Regions from separate parts of the Marisediminitalea sp. genome, predicted to be linked through region 1. Evidence: predicted binding sites of a transcription regulator. Region 1 holds the regulator's gene; each other region holds the start of a gene.
What was found. The regulator sigma-54, encoded in region 1, starts transcription at its own class of promoters, with help from an activator protein. The targets are predictions, from matches to a motif close to GTTGGCACGNNNNTNGNNT.
Positions count from the first base shown of each region.

Region 2: the regulator sigma-54 is predicted to act here: its motif matches at 2,243-2,261, upstream of AC4MRN_RS07145 (DUF3192 domain-containing protein).
Region 3: the regulator sigma-54 is predicted to act here: its motif matches at 6,852-6,870, upstream of nirB (nitrite reductase large subunit NirB).

Region 1 covers NZ_CFIDRX010000069.1:7,338-17,299, reverse strand. Annotated here, with positions in the region: gene AC4MRN_RS10660 (ATP-binding cassette domain-containing protein) at 1-398, opposite strand, end outside; gene AC4MRN_RS10655 (calcium/sodium antiporter) at 995-1,951, shown strand; gene AC4MRN_RS10650 (KpsF/GutQ family sugar-phosphate isomerase) at 1,951-2,928, shown strand; gene kdsC (3-deoxy-manno-octulosonate-8-phosphatase KdsC) at 2,928-3,482, shown strand; gene lptC (LPS export ABC transporter periplasmic protein LptC) at 3,479-4,042, shown strand; gene lptA (lipopolysaccharide transport periplasmic protein LptA) at 4,011-4,580, shown strand; gene lptB (LPS export ABC transporter ATP-binding protein) at 4,580-5,305, shown strand; gene AC4MRN_RS10625 (RNA polymerase factor sigma-54) at 5,374-6,852, shown strand; gene hpf (ribosome hibernation promoting factor) at 6,877-7,164, shown strand; gene ptsN (PTS IIA-like nitrogen regulatory protein PtsN) at 7,177-7,626, shown strand; gene rapZ (RNase adapter RapZ) at 7,657-8,502, shown strand; gene AC4MRN_RS10605 (HPr family phosphocarrier protein) at 8,502-8,774, shown strand; gene AC4MRN_RS10600 (EAL domain-containing protein) at 8,945-9,962, shown strand, end outside.
Region 2 covers NZ_CFIDRX010000038.1:285-10,246, forward strand. Annotated here, with positions in the region: gene AC4MRN_RS07135 (LabA-like NYN domain-containing protein) at 1-367, shown strand, start outside; gene AC4MRN_RS07140 (GNAT family N-acetyltransferase) at 961-1,599, opposite strand; gene AC4MRN_RS07145 (DUF3192 domain-containing protein) at 1,829-2,191, opposite strand; gene AC4MRN_RS07150 (hypothetical protein) at 2,370-2,663, shown strand; gene syd (SecY-interacting protein) at 2,668-3,207, opposite strand; gene queF (NADPH-dependent 7-cyano-7-deazaguanine reductase QueF) at 3,347-4,198, shown strand; gene AC4MRN_RS07165 (sensor domain-containing diguanylate cyclase) at 4,236-5,744, shown strand; gene ppnN (nucleotide 5'-monophosphate nucleosidase PpnN) at 5,741-7,105, shown strand; gene AC4MRN_RS07175 (DUF3192 domain-containing protein) at 7,200-7,574, shown strand; gene AC4MRN_RS07180 (HDOD domain-containing protein) at 7,580-9,244, shown strand; gene AC4MRN_RS07185 (isocitrate dehydrogenase) at 9,503-9,962, shown strand, end outside.
Region 3 covers NZ_CFIDRX010000004.1:4,742-14,703, reverse strand. Annotated here, with positions in the region: gene AC4MRN_RS01180 (glycosyl transferase family protein) at 1-179, opposite strand, end outside; gene cobA (uroporphyrinogen-III C-methyltransferase) at 160-1,074, opposite strand; gene AC4MRN_RS01170 (nitrate reductase) at 1,058-3,796, opposite strand; gene nirD (nitrite reductase small subunit NirD) at 3,812-4,165, opposite strand; gene nirB (nitrite reductase large subunit NirB) at 4,176-6,719, opposite strand; gene AC4MRN_RS01155 (bifunctional protein-serine/threonine kinase/phosphatase) at 6,992-8,692, opposite strand; gene AC4MRN_RS01150 (formate/nitrite transporter family protein) at 8,698-9,561, opposite strand.

The sequences.
Region 1 (9,962 bases):
GCACCTCGCAGTCCTACTGCTTGCAACTTCAACGATACAATAGTCGCAATAACCGACTCTGACAGTTTGGTATGCTCCCGCAACGGGAACGCCACATTATCGAACACCGACATATCGGTAAACAACGCGCCACTTTGAAACAACATGCTCATACGACGGCGGGTCTGATACAACTCGCGGCGCGACATATTCACAATCGAGTCACCATCAAACGTTATATCACCACTGTCGGGCTGCAACTGCCCGCCAATCAACTTTAATAGCGTGGTTTTGCCAATACCACTGGGGCCCATTACCGCAGTAATTTTGCCCTTTGGCACCCGCAATGAGACACCGTCATAGATAACGCGCTCTCCGCGGGAAAAGGTCATATTGTCTACGTTGACTAAATAGTCCATGCTTTTTTGAAATTCCTGTTGCTGACTGACAATGCCCAACGGGCGATTTTCAGTCCAGAGGCCACATCCCGGCCCTTTTGTGGGATTGTACGCTGTTTCGGCGTTATCCTCTAAACACAAATACGTTACAATTTATAACTAACGGGCTTTCCGCAAATTATCGTCTAAACTTGTTATACGGTCTGTATGAAAGATCCGGTTTTCTCATTCGAAATCCTCGAATCAACACAAACCGGCACAGCATACTCATAGCTTACAGTTTACCGGGAAACAAAAGTAAACCGTTAGTCTTCGAACGGCGACAGATCGCCCTACTTACGGTCTACGCCTTTCGTAATCTGTGCTGGCTACACCCGACGGTTAAGCATTAACCGGGAAATGCTGGCGATTTTCGCATTCAACTAAAGTCTATCACAGCCATTCGCAATTACATACATTCATGTAGGTATATATCGTAAATAGATGTAACAGATGGGTAAATTGTCACCACATCTTCCCATAGGACCAGTGAAAGCGAATATTTCTCCCCAGCCAAGCATAGGAATAGCGCTTTTTTTTTGCGAGAATACCCTTTTTAGCGCAATGCAGGACTTAGCGTGGTAACACAAATAGCCATTTTCCTGGTCGGACTCGGAGTACTCAGCTGGAGTGCAGACAAGTTTGTATACGGTGCGTCAGCACTGGCCAAGAACATTGGTATCTCCCCCATGATGATTGGGTTAACCATAGTGGCAATGGGTTCGTCTGCGCCAGAAATAGTGGTTTCTGCGGTCGCCTCTATGAGTGGTAACCCCAATACCGCGGTGGGCAATGCGTTAGGTTCGAACATTACCAACATAGGCCTGGTACTGGGTATCACTGCCCTGATTAAGCCGTTACTGGTGTCGTCTACCACGTTAAAGCGCGAATTCCCGGTGCTACTTGCGGTAAATATTATTGCGGTCTACTTCCTTTACGACGGTGAACTGAGTTCCCGCGAAGGTATCATTCTGATCCTGCTGTTTATTTTCGTGTTAGCCGGCATGGCGTGGATTTCCCTGCTAGTGGAAAAAGGCGACCCCCTGATGTCAGAGACATCCGATGAAATTCCCTCCGAAGTGGAAACGGGTAAAGCCGTAATGTGGATCGGCGTAGGTCTGGTATTATTGCCGCTGAGTGCACAATACATGGTGGACTCAGCCGTGTTTATAGCCCGCTACTTCGGCATAAGCGATTTAATTATTGGCTTAACCATCATTGCGTTGGGTACAAGTTTACCTGAACTGGCCGCCAGTGTGGCAGGCGTACTCAAAGGCGAAGACGACTTAGCGCTGGGCAACGTTATTGGCTCTAATATTTTTAACTTACTGGCGGTGCTGGGAATGCCCGGTCTTATTGCGCCGGGAATTCTGGACGAACAGGCCGCCAACCGCGATGCCTACGTCATGCTGGGTATGACTTTATTGCTGCTTACATTCAGCTTCAATTTCAGGGGTACCCGCCAAATTAATCGCATAGAAGCCACGCTATTAGTGCTAAGCTTTCTGGCGTATCAGTATTGGTTATTCGCATAATGACAACGACAAACGCACAATTTATTGCCTCCGGCAAACAGGTAGTGGATATCGAACTTAACGCTATCGCCGCCCTCAGCAGCAAGCTGGACGAACATTTTGCCAACGCCTGTAATTTGCTTATGCAGTGCAACGGAAAAGTCGTCGTAAGCGGGATGGGGAAATCGGGGCATATTGGCAATAAAATTGCCGCTACGCTGGCCAGTACCGGCACCCCCGCCTTCTTCATGCACCCAGGTGAAGCAAATCACGGCGACCTCGGCATGCTAGCCCCCAACGACGTACTCGTGGCCATTTCCAATTCTGGTGAAACCGGCGAGCTACTGAACCTGCTGCCCGTAGTCAAACGTATGAATGTGCCGGTCATAGCGATAACCAACCGGGCAGACAGCACGTTGGGCAAACACGCTGATGTTGTGCTGGATATTGGCGTCGAGCAGGAAGCCTGTTCACTGGGACTGGCACCGACCACCAGCACCACGGTTACCCTGGTTCTGGGCGACGCACTTGCCGTTGCATTGCTGGATGCCAAAGGCTTCACGTCCGACGACTTTGCGTTATCTCACCCCGGTGGAAGCCTGGGCAGAAAGTTGTTGCTCACCGTAGACGATATTATGCTGAAGGGCGACGAAATCCCGTTGGTAAGCGCCGAAGCGACGATCACACAAGCGTTGCTGGAAATCTCCAAAAAAGGGCTGGGACTTACCGGCATCGTTGACGACAATCGAAGCCTGCTCGGGGTGTTTACCGATGGGGATTTGCGTCGCTTACTGGATGCCAGGGTCGATATTCATACTACCCGGGTAGCCGAGGTCATGACCACCGGTTGTAAAACCTCACAAGCCGGGGAACTTGCTGTCGAAGCCTTGAATCTAATGGAAAACTACAAAATCAGTGCGTTGCTTGTTGTGAATGAACACAAACAGCCTATTGGCGCATTTAATATGCACATGCTGTTAAAAGCCGGAGTGATTTAATGAATACGGTTGATACCCTTTACGGCCCAATGGCACTTAAACAATTTAAGCAATTACGCACGTTGCGACTGCTGGTATGTGATGTAGACGGCGTGTTCTCAGACGGGCGCATCTATCTTGGCAACGACGGTGAAGAACTCAAGGCCTTCCACACCCGCGACGGCTATGGCATAAAGGCATTGATTAACGCCGGTGTTGACGTGGCTGTAATTACCGGCCGTACGTCGGCCATCGTAGCGAATCGAATGAAGTCACTCACCGTTCAGCATATTATCCAGGGCGAGGAAAACAAAACCGATGCCCTTGCTGCTCTCATGAAACAGTTAAATGTAAAACCGCAGGACGTTGCTGCCATTGGCGACGATATGCCCGACACCGGTATGTATCAGCACGCTGCCATTAAAATTGCGGTTAACGACGCGCATCCGCAAGTGAAGCAACAAGCCAACTGGATCACCACGTTACCCGGTGGATTTGGGGCAGTCAGGGAAGTCTGCGACACCATTTTACAAGCCAAAGATAAGCTGAAAGGCATTCTTGGGGCCAGCGTATGAACCGCTTGGGCCTGATCATTGCCAGTTTGTTTATACTGGCGTTGGTGTTGTATTTACCCGGCTTTTTGGAAGAGCCGCCGGTACAGGTGCTGGACGAAGACGCCCGGGCACTCACACCGACATATCAGGCAAGAAACCTGACAACCACCATTTATGACGAACAGGGTAATCGCATTCAGCAGGTTTTCTCGTCGCACATGGAGCATTATCAGTTTTTAGGCTTTGTGCTCTTCCAGGCTCCGCAATATACTATCTACCAGGAGACTAATGAGCCGCCCTGGCAAGTCGTCGCCAGTGAAGGCACATTGTACGACAACAACATGATCCAGTTAGAAAATGATGTGGTGATTGTGAGTAAAAACCCGGAAGACTTTGTGCAACGGGTAGAAACCGATTATCTGGAAATAGATCTGGACAAACAGTCCATGGTGTCAGAAGCTCATGTTGAAATCTCCGGGCCTGACTTTCTTATTCAAAGCAACGGATTAAAAGCCGACCTGCTGAATAAAACATATGAGTTAAACCAACATGTACAAACCACTTATCAGCCTGCTAACTAGCGCGACGCTGGCATTCATTGCAACCAGTGCCACTGCCGAGCAGTCGGATTTTAAAAAGCCGATTGAGCTCAAAGCCGAGTCGCAGTTCTTAGACGGAAAAAACAAAAAGTCCGTTTTTATCGACAATGTACAAATAGTTCAGGGCAGTCTGAACATTCTGGCTGACCGGGTTGAGGTAGAAGCCACCGAAGGAAAAGGAAAAGAGGTTTTTTCCGCTACCGGCAAGCCAGCGGTTTACCGCCAGAAGCTCGATGATGGTCGTACCGTAGAAGCCCGCGCGTTTGAAATTCGCTATGAAGTTAGCAGCCGCACGATTTCCCTGAACGGGCAGGCTGAACTGATTCAGAACAGCTCCGTCGTAAAAGGCGACTCCATTGTGTACAACATGGAAAAAGAGCAGCTTATGGCTAAAGGCGATGGCAGCGGCGATGGCCGGGTTACAACGGTATTCAGTACCGAAACCATTGACGCCATTAAGCAAGACAAAAAGCCCAAGAAGCCAACGCCTGACAACGACGACCAGGAAGAGCCGCGCTAATGGCTACCCTTACTGCTAAACACCTAGCTAAGTCCTATAAATCCCGTCAGGTTGTAAGGGATGTAAGTGTAGAAGTCTCTACTGGCCAGATTGTGGGTTTACTTGGCCCCAACGGTGCAGGTAAAACCACGACCTTTTACATGATTGTGGGTTTGGTACCGCTGGATAAAGGCGATATTCGCATCGGCGATATGGACCTTACACGCCATCCAATGCACGAACGGGCCCGCCACGGTATTGGCTATTTACCGCAGGAAGCGTCGATCTTCCGCAAGCTCAGCGTGTTCGACAACATCATGGCCATTTTGCAAACCCGTAAAGATTTAAATGCAGAGCAACGGCAAAATGAAGCCGATGCCCTGCTTGATGAATTCAATATTAACCATATACGTAATAGTACAGGGATGAGTTTGTCGGGTGGAGAACGCCGCCGTGTAGAGATTGCCCGGGCTCTGGCCGCTAACCCGAAGTTTATTTTACTGGATGAACCCTTTGCAGGTGTTGACCCAATTTCGGTTAATGATATAAAGAAGATCATTCAGCATTTACGCGACCGAGACATCGGTATTTTGATTACCGATCACAACGTGCGCGAAACCCTTGATGTATGTGAAAAAGCGTACATAGTGAGTCAGGGTGAACTTATTGCACAAGGCACCGCTGAACAGGTTTTGAGTAATCAAAAAGTGAAGGATGTATACCTGGGTGAGCAATTCAGGCTATAGTTAAGGTAAACATGAAAAAGCTTGATGCGTTACCCCATCCAATAACAGGGCGTTAAGAAAAGAAGTAGATGAAACCATCTTTACAACTCAAATTTAGTCAACAACTTACCATGACGCCGCAGTTGCAGCAGGCGATTAAACTGCTGCAACTTTCTACGTTGGACTTACAACAGGAAATTCAGGAAGCGCTGGACGCCAACCCGTTGCTGGAAGTTGATGAAGGCAGCGACAACGACACTATCGAAAAGAGCAATCTGGATGCCGACAACGACGTGCAGCCCAGTGCAAGTAGCGAAAGCCTGGATACCAACGAAGCATTAGAAAAAAACGAGCTGCCCGACGAATTACCCATCGACAGCACCTGGGATGAGTACTATTCAGCAGGCTCTGCGCCCGCTCCTGGCCCCGCGTCCAACGACGACGAACAAATTTTCCAGGGTGAAACCACCGACAACATTCAAGACCATTTGCTGTGGCAAATGCGCTTAACACCCTTTAGTGACGTGGATCGCGCTATTGCCATCGCCATCATCGACTCAATCGACGAATCAGGTTATTTAACAGTTAGCCTGGACGATATCCTTCAGAGCGTTAATACTGAAGATGAGATGGAAGAACTGGTTGAATTGGACGAGGTGGAATGTGTCCTTAAACGCATTCAAATGTTCGACCCGATTGGGTCAGGCTCGCGCACGCCTCAGGAATGTTTGCTGGTCCAGCTAAAACAATTCGCAGATGACACCCCCTGGCTGAACGAAGCCAAACTGCTAATCGAAGAATACGCCGACCTGCTTGGCAGCAAAGATTATCGAACCCTTATGCGTAAATCGCGTCTGAAAGAAGACGATTTGCGCGAAGCCATGCGCTTGTTACAAACACTGAACCCGCGTCCCGGCAGTGCCTTGATTACCAAAGAGCCTGAATACGTGATCCCGGATGTGTCGGTAACCAAACGCAATGGCCGTTGGGTAGTTGAACTCAACCCGGACAGTTTACCGAAGCTGAGTGTAAATCAGCAGTATGCGGCCATGAGTCGCCAGGCGAGAAACAGTTCAGATTCACAATTTATACGCTCGCACATGCAAGAAGCAAAATGGTTCATTAAGAGCCTGGAGTCGCGTAACGAAACGCTGATGAAAGTTGCTAATTGTATTGTGCAACAGCAACTTGGCTTTTTTGAGCACGGGCCGGAAATGATGAAGCCCATGGTACTGAATGACGTTGCGGAAATGGTAGACATGCACGAGTCGACCATCTCGCGTGTTACGACTCAAAAATACATGCACACACCGCGTGGTATTTTTGAGTTGAAGTACTTTTTCTCGAGCCACGTTGCCACTGAGTCAGGCGGCGAGTGTTCGTCGACTGCAATCCGTGCATTAATTAAGAAACTGGTTGCCGCAGAAAAACCCAGTAAACCGCTCAGCGATAGCAAGATTGCTCAATTGTTGGCTGATCAAGGCATTAAAGTTGCCCGGCGGACAATAGCAAAATACCGGGAATCACTTTCGATTCCACCGTCTAACCAACGCAAGAGCCTAATTTAGGCCGAAATATAAGGAAGACGAACTATGCAAATTAATCTGACTGGTCATCACGTCGAGATAACCGATTCTTTGCGTAATTATGTTGATACTAAATTCAGTAAGCTGGAGCGACACTTTGATCACATATCCAATGTACATGTGATCCTTAACGTAGAAAAATTGAATCAAAAAGCTGAAGCCACCGTTCACCTCAGTGGTGCAGAAGTGTTTGCTTCGTCTGAAGACTCCGATATGTATGCAGCAATTGATAGCATGGTAGACAAACTGGATCGCCAGGTTATCAAGCATAAGGAAAAACTCAAAAAACATTAAGTCACCAACCTTATGAATATACAAGCGTTAGTGAGCCTGGACCGCACCGAGTGTGCGGTTCAGTGCAATAGCAAGAAGCGAATTCTTGAAATCATCAGCGACATTGCTGCTCAGACAAATCCCGAAGTCGAAAAAGAAGCCGTGCTGAGCGCGCTGCTTGGCCGGGAGAAGGTGGGCAGTACGGGTATTGGCAACGGTATAGCCCTGCCCCACGGTCGCTTACCTGAATTAACCAAAGTCACGGCGGTTGTGGTTACGACTACCCCAGCTATCAACTTCGACGCCATTGACGACAAACCGGTCGATATTTTCTTTGCCATTCTGGTACCTGAAAATCAAACGGAAGGCCACTTGCAGACTTTGGCAACAATCGCAGGTAAACTCAGTCAAAAAGAGATTATTAAAGCTATCCGCGGCGCCGAGACCAAAGAAGAGGTAATCGCAGCTCTGTGTGATGGTTGATACACTGGCTAACAAGGAACCAGGCTACACATGAAACTCATCATCATCAGCGGGCGATCTGGCTCAGGTAAATCCGTCGCATTGCGCGCACTGGAAGATCTGGGCTATTACTGCGTCGACAATATTCCGGTTAACCTGCTTCCGACGCTCACCCATACCGTGGTCGACGAGTACGATCAGGTTGCGGTAAGTATAGACGTGCGTAACCTGCCTAAAGATCCTGACGAGTTGGTCGAAATCCTGGATTATCTGCCGTCGTCCTGGGCTATGACCATCGTGTATATCGACGCCAGCGACGATATATTAGTTAAACGATTCAGCGAAACCCGCCGCCTACACCCGTTAGCCAAACTCAACAAGTCACTGGCTGAAGCGATTCAGGCAGAACGCGAGCTGTTAGCGCCTGTTACCGAGCGCGCAGATTTATACATCGACACCGATAACCTGTCTATCCACCAGCTTGCAGAACTCATCCGCGAGCGTATTCTGGGTAAGAAAAGCTCGCGCCTGGTTATGGTATTCGAATCCTTTGGCTTTAAACACGGTATCCCCAAAGACGCGGATTACGTGTTTGATGCCCGATTCTTACCCAACCCGCATTGGGAGCCCGACTTAAAACACTTAACCGGACTCGATTCACCGGTAGAAGCCTTCCTGGGGTCTCAGCCGATTGTTACCAAGTTTATCTGGCAAATTCAGAATCTGCTGACCACCTGGTTACCGCACCTGGAACGCAACAACCGCAGTTATGTCACCATTGCCATTGGCTGTACTGGCGGACAACACCGCTCGGTATTTGTGGCACAATCACTGGCAAAACTCTTTAGCGATAAACACCCGGACGTACAAATCCGCCATCGGGAGCTCAATCGATAATGCGTATCGAAAAAACACTGACTATTGTAAACAAACTGGGGCTGCACGCACGCGCAGCTACGCAATTAGTGCAGTTGGCTAACCAGTTCAACGCCACCATTACCGTCAAAAAAGGCGACAACGAATGCAACGCCAACAGCGTACTGGGATTGATGATGTTAGAGAGTCATCAGGGCGAACAGGTCGATATTATTTGCGAAGGTGATCAGGCCAGGGAAGCCATGGAAGCCGTTGAAACGCTTATCGTTGGACGTTTTAACGAAGACGAATAACCGCCCTTTTTAACCAGACAATACCTTGACCATTCAGTCCACTTCTTTGTTTTAACAAGAATTTTTTATTCCAAACATGTAATTTTTTACTTCATACAACTCGACAAGTCTCTGTATCTGGGTTAACGTCGTCTAATAAAATATTTATAAAATCCAATAAATTATACGTTGTGGCTAGTCGTATACTCACGTTTTTAAAGCAGTACCTGCTTATCGACGATCAGCATCTTCTGACAACCGATGCTGATGTTTGGAAGCTGAGCGTATTGCGAATTATTCTGCTTATCGGCGTAGTATTAACGTCTACTATTGTTGCGCACTCCTCATACATGGCGTACCAACAACAACTCTACTATGTAATCTGCCTGACCTGCGGTTTCACCTTGATGCTGTGGAGCACGCTTGCCCTAAGCAAACATCAGATTCAATTTGCATCAGCCAGTTTAACCTTCATTATTATTGCAGCCGGGCTTTGCATTCTGTTTTTTACCGTGGACCTGGCGTCCTCGCGGTACGGTCTGTTGTTTTTCTTCACGCTGCCCATAATTTTGCGCCTGTTTTACGGTAATAAGGCAGCGCTGATAGGGATGCTTGTCAACATCATTCCTTTTATCATTCTGCTTAGAAATGAACCCATCGCGCCTTTGTTTGGTGTTGATATCACCTTACCAGACACGCACACTTATCTGAGCGCGCTCATCTTCTTGTTCTTTAATTTTTGTTTGCCTGTTGCCGTTATTCGCGTGATGTCGTCTCTGGAGCAACAGGCGAAATACAATCAAAAACAGAGCTTAAAACTGGAAAAATTAGTTAACCGGTATCAGGAAATTTTTAACAATGGTGGTCTGCCCTCCTTCTTTTGTGATGCTCAGGGCAATATCCTTCAGGCAAACCGAAGTGCACGCCGCTTGATAAAAACGTATTCCAGCGGTTGTACTAATTTATATCAATTGTTTGATTTAAAGACACCATTAATGCCAGGAGTAAAACAACAGGCAACTATTTTTAAGCATCCTGATTGCGTGTTTGAGATCCAACCAGCCAGCCTGGAGCACCATAAGAAACAATTGATTCACTGTTTTGACATTTCAAAGAATGCTGCGAAAGTGAAGCGGTTCGAAGATTTCAAAAAACAACAGTTTACAAAACATTATTTTGACAAACTGACAGGCCTGAAAAATCATCATT
Region 2 (9,962 bases), on a different contig from region 1:
AAATAACAATGTAGTGGCGGCTTTTGCTTACGCTACGCACAGAGGTGACAACAAACAAGCCGAGTTTCAGAATATTCTGCGGGCAATTGGCTTCGAAGTGAAATTAAAGCCGTTTATTCAGCGCGCGGATGGTTCTGCTAAAGCCGATTGGGATGTGGGTATTACCATAGATGTGCTGGAACACGTTGATAAGGTCGATAAAGTCATTTTGGTGTCTGGCGACGGTGACTTTGACTTACTGGCACAAACGATCATTGAAAAGAAAGGGAAGCAAATTGACGTGTATGGCGTTAAAGCGTTGACCGCGGGCACTTTAATGAAAGCGGCGAGTAAATTTGAGCCTATCGAGGCTGAATTGTTACTGTAAATAATACGCAAAAAAAAACGATGGCCTGAGCCATCGTTTTCTGTGAATTTTGAGCTTCCCTCTCAGCGTTCCTTTGCGACTAAAATCGTCCCGATTAAAATCCGTATCCGCCCCTTTCCATCTTTTCTCACTCCATCCTGAGTGAGCTGCTCTTCCTAAGCAGGTCCCTTTCCATTTTTCCGTTCTACGCTACACATCCTGCGTGTAGCATTCCCCATCCTGGGGTTGTCCGTGTTGGCCTCCTGGCCGGTCCTTGCTTTCCTTGGATGAAACTGCCTGTTTCATCTTGCTCATCCCTGAACAGTCCTATGGTCTTCCCTGCGTCATCCTGACTCGTCGTGTTTCCATGTGACAAGTACATAGTACGCCGATAGGAATAGATTACTATTACCGTTCTGCCACATTAAAATAATTTATCGGCTACGACAAAAGTCTAATAAATTTTTTTTATTTAATTTCAGCTAGTTAAAAAACAAAGTCAGTGAAATTTACTTGAACAAAGCCACAATGTCTCACAACCTTGTAAGACATTTCGTACAAAGCTGTGTGACACAGTCTTAAACTTTTGAATAAGGCAGGTTAAAACTCAGATACTAAGGGCGTGGTCGGAACATCACATTACCGACTTTTGTGGTGATTTCTACCTGCGCGACGTTTTGGTAGAAACCATCAGCAAAGAAAGACTCGTATTTCGGCACAGTAACAAACACGCCTACACCTTCAGAGTCACGATGCTCTAGTAATACACTGTCTATTGCGCGCATAAGTAAGTGGCCCAGGCCATGTGACTGATGATCAGGGTGAACCGCAATAAAACTCAGTAAATGGTATTTCTGTGCAGGCATCGCATTACGGATTTTTTCTTCTTTTTCCAGCATTTGACGGGTTCCATAATACCCTGTCGTCAGTAACATTTTTAAACGCCAATGCCAGTAACGGCCCGCGCCAATGGAGTTGTCGGGGCTGGTCAGGCAGGCTACTGCAAGTAATCTTCCCTCATCAAACAGCCCAATAATTGGCTGATCGGCTTCCCAAAATGCGGTTAGTTCCTCGCGAATAGCTGAACGCAATCGGGACTCATACCCTTCCCGTTCAGACTGAAATATCTCAAGAAAAATAGGATCATCGTGATAGGCGTTATAAATAATTGACGCCGCGACTTTGAGATCTTCTGCTGATAGATAAGCAGCACGGACGCTGTCGAGTTGCGGTGATGTATCTGCTTGGACCATGATTCAATCTCCCGGATAGACCTATTAAACAATAGTTATACGCATAAACACTGAATACGACTCACGGTCGAAAATGCACAGTAATCCTCACTTTATCTGAAAAACCAAACAAAAGTAAATTTTTTGTTAATTTTAAAAATTAAATATTAACAAAAAAGGGAGCTGCGCTCCCTTCTTGTTTAAGTCACTCGTTTGCCAGCTAACTAAATACGTTTAGCTAGCGTAACCGTTAGAGTTTGCGAAGCGCTTCATCGCCCCAGCCAATTAAGCGGTTGTCTTCGAACACCAATGGCGTGCATTCGTCTTTTGTGGTGATGCCGTCATCAGCCGCCCGCTGAGTGCGGTAATACAGTACCCGGTAGGTATGGCCGTCCTGCCTTAACAGCTCATTGAAGTCAGCCACGCCCATACTGCGGGTTACATCTTCATAATGCGCATCCAGTTCCAGTTTAGATATGTGTTTACGGTTGTTATATTCGCGCTGTTCCCAGGACGCGTTGTAGTGTCTGCCGTCGTCATCACCAACGGAAATCACACAACCTGAAAGTAACAGCGGGGCCGCCATAGCAGTAGCTAATAATATTTTTTTCATTTTCAGTCCTTGTTTTGCATAGTTGAATGCGTTGTTTTATTGCTACAATGCAATCAAGATCGGGGCCAAAAATAAACAATTGATTTTATTGATTTTTTTAAAATCACACTTGGCCCAAATTCAACTTTTAGGCAAAATAAGCAATTATCTAGCTTTTCTGACCACAATTGTAATTTTTATGAACGACAAAGAAAAATTTGAAACCTTGTTTGCTGTGTGTAAAAGCCTGGCTGAGGCCGGCCAAACACCCAGCGTTGGTATTTTAAGGGGAAAAGCGCCTTTTAAAGTCAGCGTACTGGAAGCCATCGAAGTCATTAAACGGTTTAATCAGCATCAACAACGTGAGGCAGAAAAACCGGCTCCCAAGGCGTTATCAGACAAAGAACGTATAGTTGAACTGGAAGCCCGGGTATCCCAACTTGAGCAAGCCATAGGCGTAATGGAAGCCCGACTGGCCAGGCTGGACGTGTAATAAGCTAGCGCAAGCCGTCTAAAAATGTCGCTAAATCCGGTGCCAGACAGCGTACCGGATGCTTGCCCACCTGCTCCAAAACAACCTCACCGGATGCATTGTCTACTGACAGGATGAAATCTTCTTCGTCAGTCAGGCCAAAAAATAACGTCGGAGGCTGCTTTAGCCGCTGTTTCATCATCAGATGACCAATCAGATTTTGTTGCAATCGTTCAAAATCTTCCTGATTACACACTTGCAGTAACTCACACGGGCCTTCACTGGCCTGGGTTAACAAATTAAAACTCCAGTTTGTGGTAAAAAAATGGCAATACTGTTCGTTTAATGTGATGTGCAGGGCGTTTTCTATGTTGGCAAAGCTGAGCGGGGTATCCATAGCCACTGGCTGCCATTTTACCTGGTCCCCTGTGGCCGCTTCGCTAAGATAACAAACCGATGGCCAGTCTGAATCGTATTCAACGGTAAACCGGTCTTCTGAATTGTGCTGTTCAGCCCGGAGCCTTTGTACTAAGTTATGCAATGATTGTTGAACGATTTGCTCCATTGCGTTTCCATTTTCGTTATACTTGGCACAATAGTAATAAAATTATTCGGTAGTTGATATACCCGTAACGTGCCGCCTGATGTCAGGGGGTGACGATATCACTACCCTGTTTTCATCGATATGGAGCCAGATTGGTTGCATGACTGAACTATCAAAGCAAAAAAAAGAACTTTCTCTCCCTACTCACCTGACACTGGGACAAAGTGTCGATTACATTGAACAATACACGCCAGACTTGCTCCAAAGCGTGCCGCGCTCGCTGAGCCGCGACCAAATTGGGGTCACAGCGCCACTGCCATTTGAGGGCGTGGATATTTGGAATGGGTACGAGCTGTCCTGGTTAAATGCAAAAGGTAAGCCTCAGGTTGCTATTTTGCAATGTCGGGTCCCCGTCACCTCTGCCAACCTGATCGAATCCAAGTCATTCAAGCTGTACCTTAACAGCTTCAATCAAACGAAATTCAACTCGCGTGAAGACGTATCAGCGTGTCTTGAGAAAGACTTGAGCGCCTGCGCTGACGCTCCCGTCGCCGTCACACTGTTTGGACCGGAACAATTCGATGATTTACCCGTAAAGAACCTGACTGGCACATGTATCGACGAGTTGGACATTGACGTTACACAATATTCTCCAGCCCCCTCGCTGCTTAACAGTGATACCTCTCAACACGCAGAAGAAACACTGGTGAGTCATCTGTTAAAATCCAACTGCTTGATCACCAGTCAACCCGACTGGGCAAGTATTCAAATCCGTTATCAGGGACCTAAAATCGACCATGAAGGGTTGCTGGCTTACCTAATCTCGTTTCGCCAGCACAATGAGTTTCATGAACAATGTATTGAGCGTATTTATTGTGATTTAATGGCTCGGTGTAAACCATTGAAATTAGCTGTCTATGCGCGCTACACGCGGCGTGGTGGATTAGATATCAATCCTCTGCGCAGCAACTATACTGTTGATATAGAAAACGATCGTCAGGCCCGGCAGTAACTTGCCCTGCCCTTGCTAATAACAGGACATAACATAAATGGACGCAAAGCAGTTGCAATCGCTCAAGAATAATAACGAGCAGCTAGCAGGTTTTATCGTCAGACTGACTAATTTTTATGAAGGCTTGTCGCCCGATATCGATGCCGAGTTAAGCAAACTTCGCAGTCATCTGAGCGGAAAAGTCGATTACACGCTGGCAACGGTCAGCATCAATAAAATTAACCAGTTGTTTATGCTGGAGCCGACTAATCTAAAAAACCTAACGCAACAATGGATCCGTCAGTTAGAGGCTGATACCAAAGATTTCCAGCGCTATATAATCGACACAACACTGACCCAGAAAGCATTAGGGGTGGCGAATGCGCTCTCCAAGCCCATTGCGTCTGTGGGTCAGGTGTTGCCTTTGTACGAAAAGCTTATTACCTGTTACAAAGGCGGACTGTCAGCTGAAGCTGTGCCGTTAGAAAACAAAGAACCAGAAGCAAATAATACAACGCTAAAACTCAAGCAGGATCTGATTGACGAGTTATCGCACCTGCTTCAGACCTATGCCCGGGTTAACCCGGACGACACCTATATAGCTTCTTTACGTGAGCGCATAAATCAGGAGCTGACTGAAGAAGACTTGCTTAGCAGTTGCTTGTTGTTAATCCGCATCATGGTGCAGGAAACCGTGACTGAAGCAAGTACCGCCGGTAAAATCATCCACCGGCTCAACAATGCGTTGGGGAACATCAACAACGAAGTTACCGACAGCATAAGCAAAAGCGTAGAAAGCTTTGAAGCGCGCCAAACGCGTCAACAGTCACTAAGAAATGTACTGGAAGACATGGGCGACGCCCTGGAAGGCGAACAAAATGTCGATCAGCTAAAAGAGCAGGCACAACATTATCTCGGCCAGTTGAGTAATTCGTTGTCTCAAGGGGAAGAATCAGACAGAGAAGAACAGGAAGGCTTGATGACACTGCTTGTGTCGATGCAGCAGCAGTTGTCTTCGTTACAAAAGCAAACCGACTCCTATCGTAAAAAGCTGGTTGAGCAGCGTGTGAACATGTATACCGACCCGCTCACCAAAGTGCCAAACCGCATGGCCTATAACGAACGTGCTCATAAAGACTGGCAGAAATGTCAGCAGCAACAAACACCGATGAGTATTGCCGTGATAGACGTTGATCACTTTAAACGGATCAACGACCAATACGGCCACGCGGCGGGCGATAAAACGCTGCAGGCGATAGCCAGATACCTGAAAAGTCGTCTTCACACTAATGAATTTCTAGCCCGTTGGGGAGGTGAAGAATTCATTTTGCTGATACCGGAGCTGAGCATCAACAACCTGACGAATAGACTGGATGAGTTGCGAATTGGGCTGGCCCAGCTACCCTTTAAGTTCAAGCAGGAAAGATTAACCGTTACGGTATCTATTGGTGGAACGGAGTGCCGCACAGGTGAAGAGCTCGATACAGCATTCGAGCGCGCTGACAAATGTTTGTACCAAGCAAAAGCCGGAGGCCGTAACCAGGTAGTTGTACAGGAATCCGCATGAAAAAAATTCAGTTAAACCCTGTTGGCTGGATGAGTCAGCTGTCTCAGGTTGAGGTCAGTAAACTCGAAGACACCACCAACAGTGAGCTGTACCGCATGTTTCGCAACTGCTGTCTGGCTGTACTTAACAGTGGCGTTGACGAAGATAACTACGAAGTTTTATTTTCCCCTTACGACTCTTTCGACATCCGACTTATCAAGCGCGAACGCGGCGTTAAACTCGAATTGATCAACCCTCCGGAAGTGGGTTTCGTGGATGACAGATTAGTTCGGGGTGTCCACGAGCATCTGTTTTCCGTTTTACGCGACATGCTCTACATGGGCAATAAGTACGCTTTCGTACATCAACAAGCCCCACTGGATAGCAGCGGCATCACCGATATGGTGTTCGATATGTTACGCCACGCTAAGGTTATTGAGCCTAACAATGAACTCAACACCATCGTGTGTTGGGGCGGTCACTCGATTGGATTAACCGAATACAAATACACCAAGGAAGTAGGCTATCAGTTAGGGTTGCGGGAAATGAATATCTGCACCGGATGCGGGCCCGGCGCCATGAAAGGCCCCATGAAGGGCGCAGCCATTGGCCATGCCAAGCAACGCTATAAAGCAGGTAGATATATCGGAATTTCAGAGCCCAGTATTATTGCCGCTGAGCCGCCTAACGCCATTGTTAATGAACTGGTGATCATGCCAGACATTGAAAAGCGTCTGGAAGCATTTGTGCGTATCGCACACGGCATTGTGATTTTTCCGGGTGGTGTGGGAACCGCAGAAGAGTTGTTGTATTTATTGGGCATCTTGTCACACGAGCGAAATGCCCAGCAGCCTTATCCTCTGGTACTCACCGGTCCGGCCGGCAGTGAAAGCTACTTCGAAGCCATTCACGACTTTGTGGGAGCCACGCTGGGTAAAACAGCGCAGAGCAAGTACCAAATCATTATTGACGACCCGGCAGAAGTCGCACGGGTATTGTGTCAGGGCAGTAAAAAAGTGGAACAATACCGCCTGGCCATGGGCGATGCATTTAGCTTCAACTGGTCTTTGAAGATCGAAGATGACTTTCAGCAGCCTTTTACGCCTACCCACAAAACCATGGCTGCACTTAATCTGCATCGCGAGCAGCCGCTGTCAGATCTCGCCAGCAACTTACGCAAAGCCTTCTCCGGCATAGTTGCAGGAAATGTGAAAGCCGAAGGGGTCAAACAAATTCGCGAACTTGGGCCGTTCAACCTGTCGGGCGAAGCCGATATCATGTCGCGTATTGACGCTCTGTTGAAGCAATTTGTTGCACAACAGCGCATGAAATTACCCGGTACCGAGTATCAGCCGTGCTATACCATAAACCGCGAGACATAATCGGTAACATTCAAGGTGCTGACAGCTACACAAAAAGTAGGGTAGACTAGCTGCTGAAATAGCGACTACCCATTCCCTAACAACGTATAAATAAATGAATAGTAAAGTTATTAAGCTTATTTTGTTTGGCGTGGCATCCTACGCGGTGCTGGCCTTTCTGCTAATTGCATTCTATCCGGACAAGCCGGAGAACATGGACTGGCAGGATCGCGAAGAGTACAACAAAGTACAGATTTCCAAACTCGAACTTGGCATTACTCGCGCAGAAGTACTCGCGCTGCTCGGCGCGCCGGATATCACTGAAGCCAAGATGCAGGGTAGCCGCGAAATTCAGGTCATGTTTTATCGCACCCAGCATGTACGCGCCGATGGCCTCACTACGCAGGATGAATGCACGCCACTGTTGTTCGAAAACGAAGCCTTGGTTGCCTGGGGTGAAGGGGCATATCAAACCTATCTGAGCAGCTAACTGGTTTGGATGCCTTTGCCAGCCAACTGGCTGAGATCACCGAACAAAGCCTGTCGCTTCCTGTTCTTCCGGCAAAACAATCCAGTCAAATTAACGCCTACCTGACTATAAGTGCCAACTGGTTATCATTAGCGGAAAACGCATTGCCATTATTGACTGCTATCGCCTGCCTGCCCGCCTCCCTGCAACAGCCACAAAGCAAACTCTGGCGCAGGCATATTGCCCTCTATCTGTTATTGGGTATGCGCTCTCATGCGAACCATCACACTTTACAGCAAGGTGTTGCGGCGCTACTGAGTTTTTATCAGTTAAAACAAGCGCAACAACCGCCTGCCGTAAGACAAAAGGTCGCCGCACAGTTGCGCAAGCTAGACCAGCACTACTGGGCTTTCAGACTGCTATCGACTGGCGCAGCCAGTCACGACTCCGACGATGTTTTCGCGCTTTCCTGGCAGTGGATAGCGTTACTGCATCGCTCCCCGGCTATGTGCGTAGCTGATACGCTGCATCACCTTTCATTGCGAACGGGTTGTTCACTGAATAGTTTATTAACCCCATTTGTGGCTTTCCCTGGCGTTTTACACGAAGGATGTCGGGTAAAGTATCAGCAGTCGACTGCGTTACTGGTTGGCCAATTGCCAGAACAAGTTCTCCTGTATCTGCCCCACAATGAGCAATTTGCCTGGGACGGACGCAACCGTATCACACCGGAAAACGGCAAAACTGTGTCATTAACCCAGTGGGTTCAAATCGTTGAGCGCTTAAACCATTACCAGACGGAAAATGACAATAACGAGCAGGCACTTACCCTACCAGACTACCAGTGGGCGGTGCCGACGAGTTATCCGGTAAGCCGCCCGCCGACGTCGTTGGAACAGCTACTTCGCGCGTTAAACGACCCTGATGTGGCAATTAAAAAGATTGTCGACCTGATTAGTACTGAACCGACGTTCAGTGCCTTCCTGACTCAGGCAGCCTCCCAGGACAATCGGATGCAGCTTCCTGTACAGGATCTCAAACAAAGTATCTTAACGTATGGTCTGGATAGGGTTGGCCATATGCTGGTTCAGCACGCGCTTTACCAGCGCTTGTCGCAACACCCGTTTCCATTGCAGCCCTGGTTTAGTCGCTTAACCCAGCTTGCCGCGCAAATTGCCAGTGAACTGGCTGCTGCGACTCCTTCACTGACACCACAAAGTGCCGGCCTGGTCGTCACCATTGCATTATCTCCTTTGTTTACATTGCCCTACACCAAAGTGCAGATCACAATACCTCGCCAACCACGGCAATTATTTAATGTAGCTACCTTGCTGCACCCTCAACCCGAGAAATGGCTGGCTTCAGTGCGTCAGCATCAGCAATCACTGGTAACCGCGTGGCAGCAGCAAACCTTGCAAACGAAACTGATCGCGTGTTGTGGGAGGCTACCACTTGATGTACCTGCATCCCTGCGACAGGCTCATTGCGTTGCAGGTCTTAGCATAATCTGGGCGAGGCAATGGTTGCTCGATCAACCTGTCTGCGAATCAACAAAACAATTTATACAACAGACCCGCCAGCTTTATCCGGACCTGTTTGGACTGGAATCCCTTATCCGAAGTCAGGTTTCTGCCCTGTTAGCTTGCCCTTTAAACGAATTTGCCAGCAATCGCCATTCAGCAAATAAATAGCGGCTACACAACCCCTACTAAAGGCATAATTCACTACTCATTTGAGGGCTGATCGTTTAGACTAGCGCCTGGCTGTGGAGGGTGTCGCCGCGTGCGAGACACAAAACAACATCACACGATAATGGCCCCTCTGGTGTAGCAAAACCGGTAGTATGAATGAGCGTCATCGGTTCAAATCTGTAATTACAGAAATTTACGCTACACTTACCCCAAAGCAAAATTACCTAACGAATCAGTACAAGTTATTAAGGATCTCTGATGACTCAACAACGTATTACTGTCATCCGCGGAGATGGTATTGGCCCGGATATCATTGATGCTGCTACGCAAATTCTGGACAAAGTGGGTTGTGACTTTGCCTACGATTATGCAGATGCCGGCCTGGTAGCACTGGAAAATCACGGTGAATTACTGCCTCAGGAAACACTGGACCTGATCGCGAAAAACAAAGTCACCCTGAAAGGCCCGCTAACAACCCCAGTAGGTGAAGGCTTTACATCAATTAACGTAAGCCTGCGCAAGCAATTCAAACTGTATGCAAACGTTCGTCCTGTGCTGTCCTTTAAAGGCACCAAGGCGCGCTACGAAGATATTGACATTATCACAGTGCGTGAAAACACGCAGGGTATGTACTCAGGCCTGGGTCAGGTTGTCTCTGAAGACGGCACTGAAGCAGAAGCACTGAGTAAGATTACCCGTGAAGGCGCTGAAAAAATCG
Region 3 (9,962 bases), on a different contig from region 1:
TCGACAGATTCTTCTTGCATACGCAACAACATTAAGAACGCACCGGCTTGTTCCGGTGCAATGCTGTTGTCCAGTACGCGTCCCATGGCGTCATAGGCTTCGTCGAACGTCAGATGACGCGCACCCTTTTGCCCTTTGCCAAGGGCCTTAATATATTCGCTAAATGGCAAGCTTCTCATAAGATTGGTTAAGCAGCTCTAAAGAAACAGATTGGCGAGCATTGACCACATGCCCTATCACTACCAGTGCAGGGCCTGTCATGTTTGCTTGCGCAACGTGTTGAACTATATCGCTAATCGTCGCAGCGATGACCTGTTGTTGATTACAACACGCGTTTTCAATCACCGCAACTGGCATATTCGCATCTACGCCATTTTCTTTTAATCGCTGGCATAAAAGCGCTAAGCGCTTAAAGCCCATATAGATAACCGTGGTTTCACGTTCCGCGCTACGCGCTATTGACGCCCAGTCAGCTTCTTTTTCAGGGTTTTGAAACTGTGCAGTCATCAGTCTGACGGACTGAGCCACACTGCGGTCCGTTAGTGGAATGCCAGTGTAGGCCGAGGCCCCTGAAGCAGCGGTAATACCAGGCACAATGGCAAACGGGATATTCGCTTCAGTTAATGCTGTCGTTTCTTCGCAAGTGCGAGCAAATACTGCCGGGTCGCCGCCTTTCAGCCGCACAACTCGCTTACCCGCCTGCCCTAGCGCCACCAAACGCTGGCAAATTTCCTGTTGTGGCACACTGTGTTTACCACAACGTTTTCCTACGAAGACTTTTTCGATATGACGTGGAATGCAGTCCAGGACAGATTGATCTACCAACCAGTCAAACAGCACAATATCCGCCGTTTGCAGTAAGCGATAGGCTTTGACTGTTAGCAATTCGGCATCACCGGGGCCGGCCCCCACAATAAACACTTCTCCGGCTTTTTCAGACCGACCGCGTGCAGACAGAGCATTGTTGCCAAGTCCGGAAGCACCATCACGTCGGGTGATATTGCGCAACCGGCTTTGAATACGAAGCGCCCCTTGGATCAGTGGCGCGGTAACAGGGTTAAATAATACGCTCATAAGGGGTAGATTCCGTGTCAGTTGAAGATTCAGCCTCAGCAGTGAGTAAGGCCGCCAGCTCGGTTTTGCACGAGCCACAATTTGTGCCGCATTTGAGGTTTTTACCCAATGCTTCGACACTGTTACAACCGTCCTGGATAGCCTGCTTGATGGTGTTTTCACGCACACCAAAACAGCTACAGACCAGTTTCCCTAATAAAAATGCGTCATCCGGCTGTTGATTCAACATAGCAGATACCTGCTCCGCGGACAGCGCCGTTTCAGTGAACAGACTATCAAGCCAATCTGAAGGCAGATTCAGCGCATTTGCACTAATCAATACAGCCAACACCAGCTTGTCGTCCCGAGTGGCCACAACACTCACGGCGTCTGCCGATTGCCTTGTTACCCATTGTGTATCCTTGGGTAACAGCGCAAATACACTGTCTAACACTGCCTGAGGCGCTTTAACATCCGCAACAGAAGCACTGTGTGCCACCTCAGTGGGGCAAGCCAGCCAATAACTGAAGCTCTCCCTCACCGGCCCGACATACTCGGCATTGCCGTACACCAGACCATAAGAGGCCATGTCAGCTTTTTTGGCTTTGACTGCACCGTGTTTGAGTTCAGGCTGCCCCGACAAGGGGTCATTGGCACCGTTGAGTAAGGCACCCACTTTACAATGTGATCCCCAGGTCGCAGACCAGTGAAACGGCGCGAACATGTCGCCTTTTCGCTGTTTGTCGTCAATGGTTACGGGCAGAATCACCGTGGTGTCGGTCGCGCAGGCAGCATTTAATGCCAGGAGATCGCCGTTTTCCACACCCAGTGTTTTTGCATCTGCGCTATTCACGCTTAGCCACGGACGATCCATGTGTTTAAGTAACCGCGCCGTGTTGCCGGTTCGGGTCATGGTATGCCATTGGTCCCTTACCCGCCCAGTATTCAATACATAGGGATAATCCGCTGAAGTAGCCTGGGTAGGCAATGCCGGGGTAACCGCAATCATGCGGGCTTTACCGGTTGGGGTATAGAAAGTACCGTCCGCAAACAGTCTGTCTGCACCTGCACGATGAGCCTCACTGAACGGCCATTGCTGTGGACGCATGGCATCGTATTGCTGTTCAGTCAGGTCTTGTAATGGTGATAAGTCCAGCGCACGGCTCCCACCATTTTCAGTACCGGTTAATGCGCAGTGTTCGCGAAAAATCTCGGCCGGATGCTGATAACTAAATGCCTCATCAAAGCCTAACGCACACGCCACTTCACTGATGATTTGCCAGTCGTGCTTTGCTTCACCACTTGGCGGCACCAAGCCACGTTGGCGCGAAATGCGGCGCTCTGAATTTGTTACTGTGCCATTTTTTTCTGACCAGCCCGTTGCGGGAAACACCACATCAGCAAATTTAAGTGTGTCGGTTTGTGCCGCAGTATCGGACACGATCACCATTTCACAGCGCGAGAGTGCTGCTTCAATTAATTCGCGATTTGGCATACTGGCAACAGGATTGGTTGCCATAATCCATAAACACTTAATTTTTCCGTCAGCCGCGGCCTGAAACGTATCAACGGCTTTCAATCCATTTTTTGTTGCCAGATTCGGCGCCTGCCAGAAATCGCGCACAATACGCTGATGCTCAGTATTATCAATATCCATATGCGCGGCCAGCATGGTAGACAAGCCACCTACTTCGCGTCCGCCCATGGCATTAGGTTGACCGGTGATCGAAAAAGGGCCACTGCCGGTTTTGGCAATCTTTCCACTCGCCAAATGACAGTTAATGATGGCATTCCCTTTGTCTACACCGGTAGTGGACTGATTGATGCCCATAGAGAAAAAGCTGATCACCCGAGGAAGTTGGGTAAACCATCGGAAAAACGTTTCAACGACAGACTGAGGTAGTTTACAAACGTCCGCTACTCTGGCCAAATCCCATTCACTCGCAATCTGCATGGCTTCTTCCAGCCCTGACACGGATTGTTCAATGTATGCGTTGTCCAGCCCATCGTGTTGTGACAAATAGTTCAACAAGCCGCAATACAATACGGCGTCCGTACCGGGAGCCAACGGCAAATGTAAATCGGCAAGCGTACAGGAATCCGTTTGGCGAGGGTCAACCACCACGACTTTCATATCGGGGTTTTGTAACTTGGCGCGCTCAATACGCTGGAACAACACCGGGTGAGTCCAGGCAGCATTACTACCTACTAGTACCAGCAAATCTGTGTGCTCTAAATCTTCGTAGTCACACGGCACAATATCTTCACCAAACGCTCGTTTGTGCGCGACAACAGCCGATGACATGCACAGGCGTGAGTTGGTATCGATATTGGCGCTGCCAATAAAGCCTTTCATCAGTTTATTGGCAACGTAGTAATCTTCGGTCAGCAGCTGACCAGAGCCGTAAATTGCGATGGCTTCCGGACCGTCCGTTTCCAGAATGCTGCGCATTTTATCGGCCACCGTTTGGATGGCTGTTTGCCAATCGCTGCGTTGGCCATTCACCATGGGAAACAACAGGCGGCTGTCCTGACCTAATGTTTCCAATAAATGGGTACCTTTAATGCAAAGGCGTCCAAAGTTAGCCGGATGTTCCCGGCTACCTTGCAGGTCACTGAGTTGTGGCCCTGCAGCCCCCTGGCGTACTACATCCACGCCACAACCCACACCGCAGTACGGACAGGTTGTTTGCAGTAGTCGTTTACTGCTTTGGGGATTCGCTGTTGGGGGTAATGAAGTCATTGCAAGTCCTGGCTGTTACAGTTCAATCAATACACGTTGTGCGTCAACACGAACAGGGTAAGCATTAACGCTCACATCATCGCGCTCCAGACACGTGCCGGTAGCCAGTTCGTAGTGCTCTTTATACAGCGGTGATGCCACCACTGTCTTTCCGCCCAATGAACCGACAATACCGCGATAAAGGACGTTGGCTTCGCCAATAGGATCCCAGTTGCTAATCGCAAAATACTGTGTGCCTTCGCCGTTCACAATCCGGAAGATAGCAACCTGTTCCTCACCGATCAGCGCGCAAACGCCACTGTTGGTAACCAGGTCATCTTCATGGCACACATCATGCCATTGTGGGGTATAACTTTCTTGTGCTTGCATGATTGTTCTCCTAAACGATTTCTACCGGAATGGCTTTTTCACCTGAAAACTTTTCGGCTTTGGTAGCCGGACGAATCTGATCGCGCTCTGTCACGAACTGAATGTTACTGTCGGTGGCGTCACTGTTCACAAACTGGCGGAAACGCTTGAGGGCTTCCGGCGATTCAATGGTGGTTTTCCACTCACACTGATACGTATCAGTAATTAACTGCATTTGCGCTTCAAGTTCGTCGCCAATGCCCAACGAGTCTTCAATCACAACCTGTTGCAGGTATTCCAGACCGCCTTCCAGGTTTTCCATCCAAACAGAGGTCCGCTGTAAACGGTCTGCGGTTTTGGTGTAGAACATCAACACGCGGTCGATGTACTTAACCAGAGTTTCATCGTCCAGGTCTGTTGCAAATAAATCTGCATGGCGAGGCTTCATACCGCCGTTTCCGCATACATATAAGTTCCAGCCGTTTTCAGTGGCAATAACACCGATATCTTTACCTTGTGCCTCGGCACATTCACGGGTACAGCCCGATACCGCAAATTTAATTTTGTGCGGCGCACGCAGGCCTTTGTAGCGGTTTTCCAGGTCAATGGCCATCGTAACCGAGTCTTGCACACCGTAGCGGCACCAGGTGCTCCCTACACAAGACTTCACCGTACGCAGTGCTTTGGCATAGGCATGACCTGTTTCAAAGCCACCAGCAACCAAAGCTTCCCAAATAGCCGGAAGTTGTTCGACACGCGCACCGAATAAATCAATACGCTGACCACCGGTGATTTTGGTGTACAGATTGTACTGTTTAGCCACTTCACCCAGCAGAATCAGTTTGTCAGGGGTAATTTCACCACCGGCTACACGCGGTACAATCGAATAAGTACCGTCTTTTTGCATGTTACCTAAATAAGTATCATTGGTGTCCTGCAGTGGTTGATGCTGCTGTTGCAGAATGTAGTCGTTCCACACCGACGCAAAAATAGAACCGGCAGCAGGCTTACAAATGTCACAGCCCATGCCCGTACCGTGTTTTTCCAGTAATTCGTTGAAGCTCTTGATGCCTTCAACCTGAATCAGGTGGTACAGCTCCTGACGCGTGTAATTAAAGTGTTCACAAATGGCTTTCGATACTTCAACGCCGCGTTTTTCTAACTCACTGTCGACAACGTTTTTCAATAAGGCTGCACAACCACCACAACCTGTGCTTGCACTGGTTGCGCCTTTCACGTCTCCTACAGAGCAACAGCCGCCGTCGATAGCTTCAATAATGTCGCCTTTTGACACGTTGTAGCACGAACAGATTGTTGCTGCGTCACCCAAGGCATCTGCACCCAATGTTGGTGCTTCACCGGCCGAAGGCAGAATGAGCGACTCTGGCGCTTCTGGTACGGCAATTTCGTTTAACGCGTATTGCAACAAAGTATCGTAGTCGCTGGTGTCACCCACCAGTACCGCGCCGATTACATGCGTTTTGCTTGGATCAACGACGAGTTTCTTGTAAATGCCATCAGGCTGATTGTGATAGGTATACACCAACGCGCCCGGTGTTTTTGCATGGGCATCACCAATTGAGCCTACTTCTACGCCCATTAATTTGAGTTTGGTACTCATATCGGCACCGGCAAATTCACCTTCGCCACCCGTCAGGTGGGCTACCGCTGCGCGTGCCATGGCATAACCCGGCGCAACCAGGCCATATATGCGGTTGTCCCACAATGCACATTCACCAATGGCGTAAATATCCGGATCAGAAGTCTGGCACTGGTTGTTAATAACAATACCGCCGCGCTCACCCATTGCCAGCTCGCTGCTGCGACCTAACTGGTCACTTGGGCGGATCCCGGCAGAGAACAGAATCAAATCAGTTTCTAAAAAGCTGCCATCAGAGAAATTCATGCGGTAACGACAATGTTCGCCGGCCACGATTTCCTGTGTGGCTTTTTGCGTGTGCACCTGAACGCCCAGGTCTTCAATTTTCGTTCTGAGCTGGTCACCGCCCATCAGGTCCAGTTGCACCGCCATCAATTGAGGGGCAAATTCGACCACATGGGTTTCAAGGCCGGCTTGTTTTAATGCGTTTGCTGCCTCAAGGCCTAACAAACCGCCACCAACAACAACACCAACTTTACTTTGCGCAGAGGATGCACTGATAGCTTCCAAATCTTCAATAGTACGATACACCAGGCAATGGGGTTGGTCGTTACCCGGAATCGGTGGTACAAACGGGTATGAACCTGTTGCCAGTACCAACTTGTCGTATTCAAAGGTTTCACCACTTTCCAGTGTAACCACTTTGGCAGAGCGATCGATGTCACTTACCCGAGCATTGACTCGTGCGTCAACCCCCCACTCCTGATACGTTTCAGGTGTCGTCATGGCTAAATCTTCAGCCGTTTTACCTGCAAAGTACGACGACAAATAAACCCGGTCGTAGGCCAAACGGCCTTCACCGCTTAAAACCGTAATGTGGCAATCATGCTGGCTGTTGATCAACTGCTCTACAAAATGATGGCCTACCATGCCATTACCGACAATGACGATGCGTTGTTGTGAAGAAGAAGTCATTTTGTTCACCTTTCTTGGGGACAAAAAAAAGCCCACGACCTTTAAGGGTCATGGGCTCCGTTGCCTGTTTAGCGTTAGCTTTTAAATTGTGTGATGGCTCAGTACGGCTGAGTCTACATCGTATTAAGTTACTATCAAGATCAATGCCAACAGTAAGAAATGTTAGTTTTCATAGAGTTATAAAAATTGATTACCGGGGCTTATCGACCTATTGCACCAAAATAATGCAAAAAACACGTTTCCCGGTGCACCACACTGATGAATGCACCACCTTATCGAATAAGAGACAATGCCAATAACGCGGCCAACACCGCAGATATCCCCTGCCAGAATTTAACCGGATTACGTTCTGCAAGGGGCAGTGTTTGCTGATAGGCTGGATTCGGATGCTGTAAGTCATACAGCAACTCAGACAAACTTGGATACCGTTTCGCCGCTTGCGGGTGACAGCCTCGTTTCACTGTCTCATCTAACCACACAGGAACAGACACATCTCGCTGTAATAATCGCTGATACCGCAGCTTGTGCAGTGCGCTGTAGCTGGTCGTTTTAGCGACTGCCGTTCCATATGGATGTGCGCCAGACAAGGCATAATAAAGAATCGATGTTAATGAAAACTGATCAGCCTGTTCATTTGCCCACAACCCCACAAAATACTCAGGCGCACTGTAGAGCAGATCGCCAGGGATCATTAATTGATTGGGATCTTCCAGAAAATTATGACCGTGGATACTGGCACTGCCAAAGTCAATAATAATCACCCGGTCCGAAGACGTGAGTAATAGGTTTTCCGGACGCAAATCCTGGTGTAACACCCCTTTGCGATGCAAAGCGGTTAACCCGGCAACCAGTTGCGATGCCCAGTCCCTGACCTGTTGGACACTCGCCTGGCCATTGTCCAGCAAATGTTGCTGCAGTGTTTGCCCTTCGAGATACTCGGTTAGGGTATAAAATGCCGACCTGGGTGTGTCATGACTCACCGCTTTCATTAAATGCGGATTGTCGACCATACGTGCCACCCACTCTTCTTTTGCCATGTCATCTAAGAAACCGGCATTATCAATGTGAGTGGTCGCAGGCACTTTTAAAATAGCCATTTGCTGAGACGTTTGATGTTGAGCAACGAAAACCTCGCTGCGATCTGACCGATGCAAACATTTGGTCAAATGCCAATCATCAATATTTGTCCCAATGGTCGGCTGAGTGACTCTGGGCAAGAATCCATTGTCATCAAACGCAATGGTTGAATCCGAAGTCACACCCGTTACTGCCAGGACCTGAATGGTGAGATTGTCTGAACTGCCTGCCGCCAGGGCTTGTTCTATAACTTCCTCACAATATTCCGTTAGCTGCGCCTCGCTAGCCGGCATCTGATCAAATAACGTTTGCGCATCAACAAACTCGCTAACCCCGTCGGTCATTAAAATAAATTTATCACCGGGTTGCACTGCCATGCTGTGAATATCGACATCCAGCTCGGGTTTTATACCCAAAGCATTGGCGAGGTATGTTTGCCCTGACTCAGACTCACCGGTGTGTGCGCGTGTTAAAGTGGTAATCACCTCATCACGGCAGTGCAAGATGGTACTGTCACCGCAATGTACAACCGTTGCACAATCCTGATGAAGAATAAGACTGGAAAACGTACACACATAGCCCCTATCCGGATTCCCCTGATAAGGACTTTGTGCGGTTTTGACGTATAAAGCCGTATTGATCGTCTTTAATACGTTTTGTGCGGCTCTGGCAGCCGACCAGTTATCACTGGTTAACAGGTAATCACGATTAAACTGCGTAACAGCCAGCTCGCTGGCGTACTGGCTCACCTGGCTGCTACTAATACCATCAGCGATACAGGCGACTATCCCGCGTCGCTGTAAAACGGCAAAATCAGGCACTGTCAGTTTCTGACAGTCCTGATTTATTGGTTTGATACCGCTGCTGGAGCAAGCTCCCCAGCGGACAGCTAACATGTACCTTATGCCTTATCGTTGACCTTTGCTGCAGGTACAGCTTTTGGTGCAGCGCCACCTACCAGTGTGCGCTTAGGCGCAGTTTTGTAGTGCGTTGAGTACAGTGTCAGGCCAGTAAATGCCAGACCACCAACCAGGTTGCCCAGTGCTGTTGGAATTTCGTTCCAGATAAAGTAATCCAGGATTGAGAAATCACCACCCATGATCAGACCAAATGGGAACAGGAACATGTTTACAACAGAGTGTTCGAAGCCCATGAAGAAGAACAGCATGATTGGCATCCACATGGCCAGAACTTTACCGCTCACGTTAGTCGAAATCATCGCGCCAACTACGCCCAGTGACACCATCCAGTTACACAGCATGCCGCGGATAAAGATAGTGAACCAACCCGCTACACCATACTCAGCATAACCGAGTGTACGAGACTCACCGATGCTGGCAACTTTGGTTGCAATAGCGCCACCGTCCGTGTTGTAACCCATAGTGAAGATAAATGACATCATGAATGCCACCGTCAACGCACCGGCAAAGTTACCCACGAACACCAATCCCCAGTTGCGGAGAATCTGTGGCCAGGTTACACCAGGCCGCTTAGCCAGCCAGGCTAAGGGGGCAAGTACGAATACACCCGTTAACAGGTCAAAGCCCATTAGATACAACATACAGAAACCAACCGGGAACAATACAGCCCCAATCAGAAAAACACCGGTCTGAACAGCAATGGTTACTGCAAATACCGCTGCAAGGGCCAGAATCGCACCCGCCATATATGCCCGAATTAAAGTATCGCGGGTAGACATATATATTTTTGATTCACCCGCGTCGACCATCTTGGTCACAAACTCCGAAGGAAGTAGATACGCCATAATCAATCACCTTACTGTTTTAAAAGAGTGCACAGCGTTCACTGCTACGTTCGCTGCCGTTTTTCACGCACAAAAAAGCGCCCGCACCACCTTCCAAGGAAGGTAGTCGCGGACGCCTTTGTCCAATTCTGTGCTGTCGTCAAATCCCTAAGACTTGCCCTTCACCCGTTCCAATTTTCTTGCCAACTTGCAAAATTAAATTTAAATCAATGAAAATCAACAATTTAAACAAAAATACAGAATTTGGTCGAATATTCATCAACTGAACGCATTGCGCCAAATTGGCGCAAATTCACCAAAACAGTGCTCCGCAATAGACACTTACCTGAACAAAAAGCATTCAACTAAAGGTGTATTTTGCTACAACTGCTCAAAACCCCATCGTTTCTGATGGTATTCCA